Regions from separate parts of the Bacillus sp. OTU530 genome, predicted to be linked through region 2. Evidence: a T-box and tRNA genes for the amino acid it is inferred to sense, from the RefSeq annotation. Region 2 holds a T-box; the other holds one or more tRNA genes.
What was found. The T-box of region 2 lies ahead of tyrS (tyrosine--tRNA ligase). A T-box ahead of a tRNA ligase gene usually reads a tRNA of that ligase, here a tRNA-Tyr.

Region 1: it has a tRNA-Tyr gene. The T-box ahead of tyrS (tyrosine--tRNA ligase) is inferred to sense a tRNA for this amino acid. The anticodon was not compared.

What each region holds. Positions count from the first base shown of each region.
Region 1 covers NZ_JASATP010000055.1:21,150-27,649, reverse strand. The annotation lists gene AAHB12_RS26285 (metallophosphoesterase) at 93-953, opposite strand; gene AAHB12_RS26280 (class I SAM-dependent methyltransferase) at 1,227-1,805, shown strand; tRNA gene AAHB12_RS26275 (tRNA-Cys) at 2,178-2,248, opposite strand; tRNA gene AAHB12_RS26270 (tRNA-His) at 2,280-2,352, opposite strand; tRNA gene AAHB12_RS26265 (tRNA-Leu) at 2,386-2,469, opposite strand; tRNA gene AAHB12_RS26260 (tRNA-Tyr) at 2,533-2,617, opposite strand; RNA gene ffs (signal recognition particle sRNA large type) at 2,642-2,907, opposite strand; RNA gene ssrS (6S RNA) at 2,945-3,122, opposite strand; gene AAHB12_RS26245 (DUF1697 domain-containing protein) at 3,439-3,972, opposite strand; gene AAHB12_RS26240 (VOC family protein) at 4,078-4,488, opposite strand; gene AAHB12_RS26235 (SRPBCC family protein) at 4,534-4,989, opposite strand; gene AAHB12_RS26230 (polysaccharide deacetylase family protein) at 5,146-5,880, shown strand; gene abc-f (ribosomal protection-like ABC-F family protein) at 6,013-6,500, opposite strand, start outside.
Region 2 covers NZ_JASATP010000006.1:189,280-195,779, forward strand. The annotation lists gene AAHB12_RS06715 (mechanosensitive ion channel family protein) at 1-433, opposite strand, end outside; gene tyrS (tyrosine--tRNA ligase) at 499-1,755, opposite strand; T-box leader at 1,902-2,128, opposite strand; gene acsA (acetate--CoA ligase) at 2,381-4,099, opposite strand; gene AAHB12_RS06730 (GNAT family N-acetyltransferase) at 4,334-4,966, shown strand; gene AAHB12_RS06735 (hypothetical protein) at 4,980-5,129, shown strand; gene AAHB12_RS06740 (acetoin utilization protein AcuC) at 5,126-6,295, shown strand.

The DNA of each region.
Region 1 (6,500 bases), on a different contig from region 2:
CATAAAAAAACGTATATTAATAGGGATTGGCTGTTTAAGACGGATTTTCAACAACGTTTTTGATATTAATCAAATGATTATAGAATTTGACGTTAAACAGCCGTCTGAATTTCTTCCTCGCAAACTTTGTTTAAAGAAAGCTGATGAATTGTTATTTCCGGTCGACTACCAACTCTGATATTTATCGATGTTTGTCCCAATCCTTCACTTATATAAAAAGGTTTATCCTCAAAGTAATGCAGCCCTTTAATCATATTCATCTTCATCATAGTCCTTCCCAGCTTTATTAGATGATACGGCTTAGGCCAGTGTATTTGTCCGCCATGAAAATGACCTGAAAGCAGATAATCGAAGTGCCACCCCTTCATGTTGAGAACAATATTAGGATCATGAGTTAAAACTAAACGGTATCCTTCCTTTAAACCTGAGTATGATGTTTGCAGGTTGCTTCTTTTTGAATGTAAATCGTCTATACCAATAATATGAATAAGCTTTCCTTCGACAACAATTGAATCATTTTCATTTTGAAGAGTTTTACACCCATATTGTTCCAATGTATTTCTTAATACTTCAAAATCCTTTTGTTTTAATCTGTAATCATGGTTTCCAAATACAGCATAAATGCCATAACACGGATTTAACCTTTTAAAAACTTTTAAATAAGGAATCAGCTTTGGAATACTGCGTTTTTTATCAAGAAAATCCCCCGTTAAAGCAATTATATCAATTTTCTCTCCTGCTAGCTTGTTGTAAAGATGTTCAGGAGAAATAGAAATATTTTCTAAATGCATATCTGAGATCTGTAAAACATTTAAATGAGATCCTTGAAGCTGATTAGAATTTATATTAGATAAATTGACTCTATTTAAAGCAACTCTATGAGTATTTTTGTATGCTCTATAGAAAAGGAGCACAGTACCTAAAAACAAAAGAATCAAAATAAATAATTTCATTGTTCCCCTCCTCACATCGTATTATTATATAAAACCTGAGAAGAAATTATTAGCGGGAATTAATGGAGGAAAAGAAAAAAGGTAACTATTATACAAATTTACTGAAAATGACAAAAAGGGGCATTGTTTACTTCATCTAGGTTAATTACTACCATAATTTAATTAACTTTGATGTAAATTCAAAAGCATAAAAAGGCTGCTTCTTTCTTAACCTAAAACTGTTCTTCCAAGAGAAAGGAAATCATTAATTTAATAAGGAGCAGGTGCGTTACATTGCAATTATCACCAAGAATTTATCACTTATTGGTTCGACCTAAATGGCTTACAAAGTTATATATTCAAAATCATATTAAGCAACATTTTAATTTATCGGATAAAAAAGTGTTGGATTTTGGAGCAGGTACCGGGGCAAATTGCACCCTATGCACACCTGATCATTATTTTGGTATTGATTCGGATTCATACAGGGTTGAACTTGCGAAACGTTTGTATAACCAGTACCGATTTGAAACTTTAACAGGAAGTGAACTTCCTTCAGAAAACAATAGTTTTGATTTTATTTTGATCATTGCTGTACTGCACCATATCCCTCCAGAAATGGTTCGTGGTTATGTAAAAGAGTTTAAACGGGTCTTAAAACCAGATGGTAAAATAGTTATTATGGAACCTTGTTTGTTCGAAAAGTCTTCAATCAGTAATTGGTTCATGAGGTCGAATGACAAAGGTGAATACATTTTGAGAGAAGAAGAGTATCTAAATTACTTTACGATGGAAAATTTCCAATGCCAGGTTCTAAAAAGATTTAAAAAATGTTTCTTTTATAATGAACTGTATTTTTCAGCTTCCTTGTGATTACTTAGAATAAAGTTATTAGACTTTTGATTTGGACATTTATAAAGGCATGTTCCGCATTGTAACATCAGGATTATTAAGGAAAAATCTCTAAACAAGGAGTGCCTAGTCTTTTGATTGTCTAATCCCCAGTTTCTTTATTATGTACATAATAACGCTTTTTTATAGTGTTTTAAGATCTTCTCAAATTTTAAGTATCGGTTCCTGTGAATGATTTCCCCTTTAGCCTTCAAAAAATAAAGAAAACTCGCCGATTGGCGAGCCGTTAAGCAAGGACATAGACGTAGTTGCACTTATACTGTATTCTTAAAATTTCCGACTGCGTCAAATTGGCTTCTGGCTGGAAACTTATACTTTCCTACAGTGCAAAAAAGGCAGCAACCGGATTTGAACCGGTGATAAAGGTTTTGCAGACCTCTGCCTTACCACTTGGCTATGCCGCCATTATATGCAAGTAATGTTATCATAAGCAAGGGCGATTGATGGGAATCGAACCCACGAGTGTCGGAGCCACAATCCGATGCGTTAACCACTTCGCCACAACCGCCATAAACATAACGTTTCAGGTTTCCATTATAAATGGTGCGGGTGAAGGGACTCGAACCCCCACGCCAAAGGCGCCAGATCCTAAGTCTGGTGCGTCTGCCAATTCCGCCACACCCGCAGCAAATGCAAATTTCACAATTACCTACATGCTTCATGCACTTCATCAGCACATAATATACTATGGTGGAGGGGGACGGATTCGAACCGCCGAACCCTGAGGGAGCGGATTTACAGTCCGCCGCGTTTAGCCACTTCGCTACCCCTCCATACAAGATAAAAATAAATAAACACCGTGAACCCTTCATTGATATGACGACATAAGCGGTACTCATACAGCCAGCTCGTTCGTAGCTACCCTGCGACACACAGAAGCTTCCACTTATGGCTGCTCCGTTCCCGGCCTGACCAAGTTCATGGATTTCTGTTGCGAGGACTCCGAAGGTCATCACCGCTTATATAAGGCAAGCCTTACATCCATCATACCGCTGAAGGGGATTCAGCCTCGCTAGAGCGGATTGCGAGCTACAGGGCACCGCTGCCTCCCCACCTATCACGGTATGTATATTTTACTTCATTGCTATGTCGTTTAAAAACATATTCCCGCATATGCCGTTTTCCACTTTGCTTTGGAACCCGCTCTCGCAGGTGGGTTTCCGCAGATTGATTTCCTGCGATCCTGACAAGCAGGCATGACATCCATCAACAGTGTAGGAATCCCGTTTTAATCGTACGGTTCAAAACAAAATGGTATCACAAACATGGCAGGATTATATATGCGAACAAAAGAACTTGAATCACAACTTTGTGATTTACAAGGCATTTCGTTTACTGCTAAGTCAGTATACAACAAATATCTATTTTTTTAAATATCACATTATAATGTATTTGTTACCAACTTTACCAGCATACCTAAAACAGCCATCATTCTCAATGATCTTTCTCATTCCAATTATCAAACGTGGTATGTGAGTTGTTATACGAAACAAAAAAGACAGCACACAGAACCGTCATATACTTGCTTCCAAATACACCATATGTCATCTACCTATCTCAGTAGGTTTTCAAATGTTCCTCGAAGGCTTAATAATCAATTTCTGATCATGTTTAGAATTTTATTTACTGTTTTCCAGTTACGAGTTGTAGCCAACACATCCAATTTACTTTCCAGAAAATGATTAGAAAATTTCGTTTTCCCGTAGCCTTTACCACACAGCAAAAAAACTTCACGATGGGTAACACAAAAATCATCAACATCATTTTTGTACGACATGAGTCTATCTGCCGCTTCAACAGTTGGTTCCCTATATAAAAACGTCACGTACTGTTTTTCAACATCCTCGCTTGCACTAAAAGGATTCTGCTTGATAATCTCTTCCAGTTCATCAGCTGTTCGAATGATGGAAGTGACTTTGTAGCCAAGAACATTCTCCAATTCGGTTTCAATTTTATAAAGAATATCAGCGCTCTCCTCTGTTGAATCAAAAATGACATTTCCACTTTGAATATACGTTTTCACATTTTGAAAGTAGAGAGACTTAAATATATCTTTCAGTTTCTCCATCTTAATTATTTTCTTTCCTCCGACATTAATTCCGCGTAAAAAGGCAATGTAAATTGTCATGGTTAACCTCTCTTTGCTAAAAAATACTGCTCAAAACTTCCCAATCAGAAAGAACTCATGTATAGAAAAAGCGACGCTGTACGCCGCTTTTCCTTTCATATATGCTTACGCTTTTGTATAATTGAGATCCCAAATCACATCAAAGCGGTCTTTAACTTTAGCATATTTTGCTCCCCAGAACGTATCCTGCAGCTCCATTAAAACAGAACCGCTCTGACTAAAGGCGTCATATATCTTTTGAATTTCTTCTTCACTTTCCAATTCAAGCGCCAATGAAATACGATTTCCTGTTTCAATTGACTGACCTAAAAATGCATCGGACATCATAATGAATAGATCGTCCTTTTTGAACTGCGCATGCATGATTCTGTCATCAGCTTCCGGAGGAGTTGGAAAATCCGCTTCACCAAAGGTTTGGATACTTAGGACTTCTCCCCCGAACACCTCTTTATAATACTCCAGTGCTTCCCTAGCATTGCCATCGAATGTAAGATATGGGGTTGCTTGATGTTTCATCTGTAACACTCCTTTAATTTCTTTATTTTTTAACAAATGTATTATTCAACTGTTATATTCGGACTCAGCAACAGACTTCACCCGGTTGATAAAAGAAACTACCACTTCATTTGTTGCAAATTGTAAAAAACGTTCCGCATTCTCGTTCAAGGCTTGGTTTGTAGCTATATATCTAAACAATGTATGGTCTTCATCAATTTTTTCCAATTCATATGTAGCTGTAATATTAAACATATTGGCAAGCACAAACCCAACTTTTAACGTCTTATGGGTGGATGTATTCACATATTCAAGCGTCTCCACCTCGTACTCCTGTATTTCTTCGCCTTCCTTATATTTCTGAAGGTACACATTTCCTACCACCGCTGCTGTTTCTTTCACCGGAGTATTCTCTATCACCTGAGGCATAATCTTTTGCATCTGCTCTAACGAACCATCTAAATACGAAAATACATGTTCAATTGACGCATTGATTGGTATTTCTTCTGTCCAGCTTTTCATCCCATTCTCCCTTCATTTGTGATTATCACCATTATACGAACTTATGTTCTATATGTCAACATAAGGAAACACATGCTATACAATTAATTTTTCGATTTTGCTCACCCGATTGTATCCGGCGCAATTATGGCAAACTAAAGCAAAAGGAGGGATTTGATGAAAAAATATATAGCTGTCTTACTATTATTCACATGTATCTTCGGACTCAGCTCCCAAGCCGCTGCCCAAAAATCTGTTCCAATTCTTATGTACCATTCTATTGATGAATTTAAAGGCAGCGGCATCAGAGATTTATACGTCTCACCTAAAAGCTTTGAGCAGCAAATGCGGTATTTAAAGGACAACGGCTATACGCTTCTTACCTTTGAACGGTGGGATGAGGTAAACAAGGTGGAAAAACCCATTTTCGTTACATTTGATGACGGGTACAAAAACTTATGGAATGCATTCTCTGTCTTTCAAAAACTAAAAGATGGTACTTTTCAGCCCGCAGGAACGATTTTTGCCATTTCTGACTTTATTACCAAGCCAAAACGGCTGTCCGGACCAGAGCTTTTAGAAATGTCAAACTCCAAACTGTTTTCCATTCAATCACATACTGCTACACATCCGGACTTACGAAATACGCCAAACTCCGAATACGAGCTGAAGGGATCGAAGGAAAAGCTCGAATCAATCACTGGAAAACCTGTGATTGCCCTCGCTTATCCGTTTGGCTTTTTCGATGACAGGGTCATAGCTGAAACGAAGAACTATTACAAATTTGCCGTTACGGTAAAGCCGGGTATGTTCAAAGAAACAGGACAGCCTAATGAACTTTACCGCATGCCCCGTATTTTTGTTACATATGATATGACACTTAAGCAGTTTGCGGAGGCGCTTCATAAATAGCAAGAAAATTCGCTGCGCTAGTAAAGGCTGCAACGGTGATTTGGCATAGAAAAAATAATAATTTGCATACCATACGCAAAAAGGTTCAAAAGCTAAAAGCTTTTGAACCTGAGATTGTTTCTCCACTTTGTATTATTGTAAGGCTTCCTTCAAACGTGCCAGTTCTTCATGGAGAAATCGCATACGTGCAATTAGCTCCTTTTGCATATCCTCTGTTTCCGGCTCCTCCTGCACTGCTAATACCGCTAGCTCTAGTTCCAGCTTTTGAATTTGATTTATCGCATCCGTTTGCTCAGAGGATACCCCCAGCCTAGTATTCCAAAGTTCTTCATATGTGCCCGGAAATACTCTTGTCTCCTCACCATTGATGTATAACACTCTTGTGGCGAGCTTTTGCAGCAAATACCGATCATGCGAAACAATAATCGATGTTCCAGGATAGCTCTCTAACGCCTGCTCAATCACCTCACGAGTTTCAATATCAAGATAGTTGGTAGGTTCATCAAGTACGAGTAAATTTGCTCCCGAGAAATACAGCTTCACAAAAGCAACCCGGCAACGCTCTCCCATGCTCAATTCTTCAATTCGCTTATCTACATCTTCCCGCTGAAATAGGAAAC
Region 2 (6,500 bases):
CCACGTCATTAATTTTAACCTGATCTCCAACAGAAAATTGATCCTCGAAAATAATTAAGAAACCCGTTACAATGTCCTTCACTAAGTTTTGTGCACCAAAGCCAATCGCAAGCCCAGCAATACTAACACCTGCCAACAATGCAGTGATATCAACGCCAAGAGCTTTGATTGCAGTAATAATCGCAATAAAATACGTAGCATAAGTAAGGATATTTTGGCAAAGCTTAACAAGCGTCGCTTCCCGCCGCTCACTTTGACGCAATGGTCCTTTTAAACGAATCTTAAACATTTTCTCTACAGTCATGTTGGCAAAATATAAGAAAATGCGGGCTGCAACAAAAATAAAGATAATCTCCACAATCGCTCCGCCAAATGCTACGAGCTTATCTGGATTGAATACGTACTTCTGAAACCAATGCTGTATGTTTACCACTCTACTCTCTCCCCCTCTAATAAATAAAATAAAAGGCGTAAGAAAATCTTACGCCTTTATTATTGTTAGTACTTAATCAAGAAATATTTCTTTTTACCACGGCGAATGATTGTAAACTGTCCTTCGATTCGGTCTGCAGCCGTAATAATACGGTTTACATCCTGTTCACGCACTCCATTTACTGATACAGCGCCGTTCGATACGTCTTCACGTGCCTGGCGCTTGGAGGAAACAATTTTACTTGCAACAAGCAAATCAACTAAAGAAATCTCTTCCCCTGTATGCTCATAAGATGGAACATCCTTAAAGCCCTGCTGAATTTCCTCTGCTGTAAGTTCTGCTACAGAGCCACTGAAGAGTGCCGCTGAAATTTTGATTGCTTGCTCTAATGCTGCTTCACCGTGCACAAGCTTCGTCATCTCTGCTCCTAATGCTTTTTGTGCCGCACGTTGCTCTGGCGCTTCTTGCATTTGCTTTTCTAACTCGTTAATTTCTTCATGGGACAGAAATGTGAAGTATTTTAAATATTTTACAACATCACGGTCATCCGTATTAATCCAGAATTGGTAAAATTCATATGGCGTCGTTTTTTCTGGATCAAGCCAAATCGCTCCGCCTTCAGTTTTACCGAATTTTGTACCGTCTGATTTTGTTACAAGCGGCACTGTTAAACCAAATACCTTCGCATCTTCCTCTGATTTACGAATTAATTCCATGCCGGCTGTAATATTGCCCCATTGATCACTGCCGCCAACTTGCAGTCTGCAGCCATGTGTTTGATATAAATTTAAAAAGTCATAAGATTGTAAAATCATGTAGCTAAACTCTGTAAAGGAAATACCTGTTTCTAAACGAGCAGAGACAGACTCCTTCGCAAGCATATAGTTTAATCCAAAGTTTTTTCCGATATCACGCAGGAACGTAATAACATCAAGCTTTCCAATCCAATCATAGTTATTGGCAACAGTTGCTGGATTCTCTTCTTTTTCAAAATCTAAGAAACGGGATAGCTGCTCCTTAATACGCTGACTGAACATTGCTACTGTTTCTTTTTCATTAAGCTGACGCTCTGCCTTCTTTCCACTCGGGTCACCAATTAAACCCGTGCCGCCGCCGACAAGCGCAATTGGCTGATGTCCAGCCTGCTGAAAGCGGCGTAAAATAAGAATAGGCAGCATATGACCAATATGCAGACTATCTGCTGTCGGGTCAAAACCGCAATACAGCTTTACCACTTCTTTGTTTAATAACTCACGCAGTCCTTCCGCATCTGTCTGTTGGTTAATCAATCCTCGAAACTCTAAGTCCTGTAAAATATCCATTGTCTTCTCTCCTCCATTCAAATAAAGAAAACTTGGCGATCGCCTAGTTGTGCTTATACTTTCTCCTTAAAAACTCCTACTACATAGCCTCTTAGCCGGAAATTTATAATTCTTTAAAGTATAAAAAAAATCGCCCCTTCTTAAAAAGAAGGGACGATTGAATATATAATCGCGGTACCACCCTAGTTGTGACATATTGTCACCGCTCCATTTTGATAACGGCTCGTGCCGTCCTTCCCCTCTTGCGTAATAATTCAATCGAAGAAGAATGCTCCAGGGTGTAATTCGTAATCATTTATGTGCTGATTCACACCGACCATCAGCTCTCTGTGACAGGGAAATGATTGCTACTAAATCCTTTCAACGCGCAAATATTCATGATTTACTATCTTTATACCATTGATAGCGGTATCATGTCAAATACAGCTTTCTACAGTATAAAGAAAACTTGCCGATTGGCGAGCCCTGTTCTTGGGCAAAGACAGAGGCGTAGTTGCCCTTATATTGTATTCCTAAAATTTCTTGCTGCGTCAAATGGCCTCCCGGCTAGAAATTTATACTTTCTTAAAGTGCAAGAAAAACCAAGCCGAACAGGACGCTCAGACTTGGTTTATTTACAATAGTATTAATCTTCTAAAGTAGAGAGGTCACCTGTTGGCAAATTTAACTCCCAGGCCTTCAAGACACGGCGCATAATTTTACCGCTGCGCGTCTTCGGCAGCTTATCACGGAATTCAATTTGACGTGGAGCCGCGTGGGCAGCCAGGCCTTTCTTTACGAACAAACGAATGTCCTCAATGAGCTCCTCGGAAGGCTTGTAGCCTGCGCGAAGCGCGATAAACGCCTTAATAATTTCGCCGCGAACTGGGTCAGGGATACCGATCACACCAGCTTCAGCAACAGCCGGATGCTCAACAAGCTTGCTTTCGACTTCAAACGGGCCTACACGTTCTCCCGCTGTCATAATCACATCGTCAATACGACCTTGAAACCAAAAATAGCCATCTTTATCCATATAAGCAGAATCACCCGATACATACCAATCGCCTGGCATGAAATAGGATTCATATTTCGCCGGGTTGTTCCAGACAGACCGCATCATAGACGGCCAGCCGCTCTTAATTGCGAGATTCCCCATTGTATACGGCGGAACCTCTTTGCCTTCATTATCAACAATAGCAGCTTGTACACCTGGTATCGGCTTACCCATGGAGCCTGGACGGATTTCCATACACGGATAGTTACAAATTAGTTGCGCACCCGTTTCTGTCATCCACCACGTATCATGAATCCGAAGATTAAATACCTTAACGCCCCAACGTACAACCTCGGGATTTAAAGGCTCACCTACACTTAAAATATGACGAAGAGAGGATAAATCATATTTTTTAATCACATCCTCGCCGGCACCCATTAACATCCGGAATGCGGTCGGTGCGCTGTACCATACGGTTACACCGTATTCCTGCAGCGTTTCATACCATGTGTCAGGGCTGAAACGCCCGCCTAAAATAACATTGGATGTTCCTGTTAGCCAAGGGCCAAAAATACCGTAGGATGTTCCGGTTACCCAGCCTGGGTCAGCAGTACACCAGTATACATCATCTTCTTTTAAATCAAGAACCCATTTTGCTGTTTGATAATGTTGAATCATTGCATTTTGTACGTGCAGAACACCCTTTGGCTTTCCAGTAGATCCAGATGTATAATGAAGAATTAAACCATCCTCACGGCTGAGCCATGTGATGTCGAGCTTTTTAGAAGCCTGTTCGAATAGTGGGTTGAACGCGATAATTTTACCGCCTTCTTCTATGTTGTCACCTATCACAAATACTGTTTTTAACGCAGGAAGATCATTGAGCGGAACGCGTGAAAGAAGCTCTGGTGTTGTAACAAGTACCTTTGCTTCACTGTCCTCTAAACGATCGCGCACGGCTACCTCCATAAAGGCTTCAAATAACGGTCCAACAATTGCACCGAGCTTCATCGCGCCGAGCACTGTAAAATACAATTCCGGAGAGCGGGGCATAAAGATAAAAACACGGTCACCTTTTTCGATCTCACCGTAAGTTTTTAACACGTTCCCAGCCTTGTTGGATTGCTCCATCATTTCCTTAAATGTGTATTTTTCCTTACGATTTGCATCTTGATAGTAAAGGGCAATCTTATTTTTTCGGTGGGATGCAGCATGTTTATCAATTGCTTCATACGCCATATTTACTTGTCCCGTTTCGTACCAAGAAAAATCCTTCTCTGCTTCTACCCAGTCAAAGCTGTTATACGTGTCTTCATAACTAAGTAGATTGCTATCACCTTTCATTACAGGAAGCGCTTCCACCTTCATTGTTAAATCCCCCTTCGTTATGGAATCTAATGCTTATTATAATATAAACTATTCCGAACTTTCAGTATTTTTCTTACAAAATTTTATATTTTTTTACAATATCCTAAATTACTGCAGAATATTTTACATAATTCTGACGATATTTATAGTTCACTTCAAAGTTGTTTTACGCTACTATGAAAAGAAGATACAGTTAGATTGTTTGCTTCCTCTCCAAAAAGGTGGTGAGATTAATTGATTCACAACAAGGTGTATCATTCACAAACGCTACAGGCCTCAAAAGGTAACCTCATCATAGAAGGACCAGTCCCTGCTCTTACTTTAGAAAATTGTGAATTTCATGAGGATTTAAAGGCTTTTCGACCCGCACATCAGCAGCATCAAGCCATCATTGAAATTTCAACCCTCCCGGAAGCACGTGTTATTATCGCACGGCATGAACATACGATTGTAGGGTATGTCACATATTTGTATCCTGACCCGCTTGAACGCTGGTCAGAGTCAAACATGGACAATTTAGTAGAATTGGGGGCCATCGAAGTAATTCCGGAGTTTCGCGGATGTCATGTCGGTCAAAATATGCTCCAAGTCTCCATGATGGACGATTACATGGAAGACTACGTTATTATCACAACCGAATATTATTGGCACTGGGATTTAAAAGGAACAGGCTTAAATGTGTGGGAGTATAGAAAGATAATGGAGAAAATGATGAACGCTAGCGGGCTTATTTGGATGGCAACGGATGATCCTGAAATTTGCTCACATCCAGCTAATTGCTTAATGGTACGAATCGGAAAACGTGTTAACCAGCAATCTATTGAAATGTTTGACAGAATTCGTTTTCAAAATCGTTTTATGTACTAGAGGGGGAAAGTCTATGATGGTCGAAGAAACTATGAATACAACATCTGCAACGCTCCGCTCGACAAGCAGAACTGAAACAATGCATCCCCTAAAAATCAGCGAGTATTTACACAAAAAAGACTGTAAGGTACTATGGTCCGACTTGGCGGGAACATCATCATGAAGAATGTCTTTGTTTACTCCGATGCGTTTCAGACCTATCGATTTAGCCCTGAGCATCCATTTAATCAGTTACGTGTAAAACTTTCCTATGATTTACTGCAAAAAGGGGGATTCATTCGTGAAGAGCAAATCGTTGTGCCACGTATTGCGACTGAGGAAGAAATCGCTCTTATCCATGATCAAAACTATATAGAGGCAATAAAAAAGGCTGGCGAAGGGAAACTCGATAAACAAACAGCTCTGCAATATGGACTTGGCACCGATGATGTGCCCATGTTTGCAGGCATGCATGAAGCGAGTGCACTGTTAGTAGGAGGAACGTTAACAGCGGTCGATTATGTATTAGAGGGAAAAGCAGAACACGCCTTAAATTTAGGCGGAGGACTGCATCATGGCTTTCATAATAAAGCCTCCGGTTTCTGTATTTACAATGACAGCGCTATCGCCATCAAATATATACAGAAAAAATACGGACTGCGTGTCATGTACATTGATACAGATGCCCATCATGGGGATGGTGTGCAAGCATCATTTTATGATGACCCAAATGTGTGCACTGTATCTATCCATGAAACAGGCCGATACTTGTTTCCGGGAACTGGAGATGTCAATGAGCGCGGGCAAGGTGCCGGCTATGGATATTCCTTCAATGTCCCTTTAGATGCATTCACAGAGGATGAATCTTTTCTTTACACATATCGTACGCTAATTCGGGAAATTGCGGCCTACTTCGAGCCAGATGTTATTCTCACGCAAAACGGTGTAGACGCCCATTACTACGACCCTCTTACCCACCTTTGCGCTACTATCAATGTCTATCAGGAAATTCCAAAAATCGCTCACGAAATTGCTCACGAATACTGCAATGGGCGGTGGATTGCGGTAGGAGGAGGTGGATACGATATTTGGCGTGTTGTACCTCGTGCATGGTCGCTTATATGGCTTGAAATGAATCATATGCGCAATGTTGCATCAGGACTCTTGCCGCTTGAGTGGGTGGATGCATGGAAACAGCAAGCGCCTGTACAGCTTCCCTTGCATTGGGAGGATCCAGAGAATATTTACAAGTCCATTCCACGCAAAAAGGAGATTGAAGAAAAAAACTATCTATCCTTAACAAAATGTCTCGAGCCGCTCCGAACAAACCTGAAAAATATGATTATGTAGCTAAAGAAAAGCGAGCCCTGCCCTTGGGCGAAGACAGAGGCGTGCGTAGTTGCCCTGATACTGGATTCCTAAAATTTCTCACTACGTCGAATCGTCTTCTAGCTAGAAATTTATACTTTCTGAAAGTGTAAGAAAAAAGCGGATGCAGTTTTACTTACATCCGCTTTTTTACTTAAGAAAGTGTAGCCACGCTTCTATCTCCGCC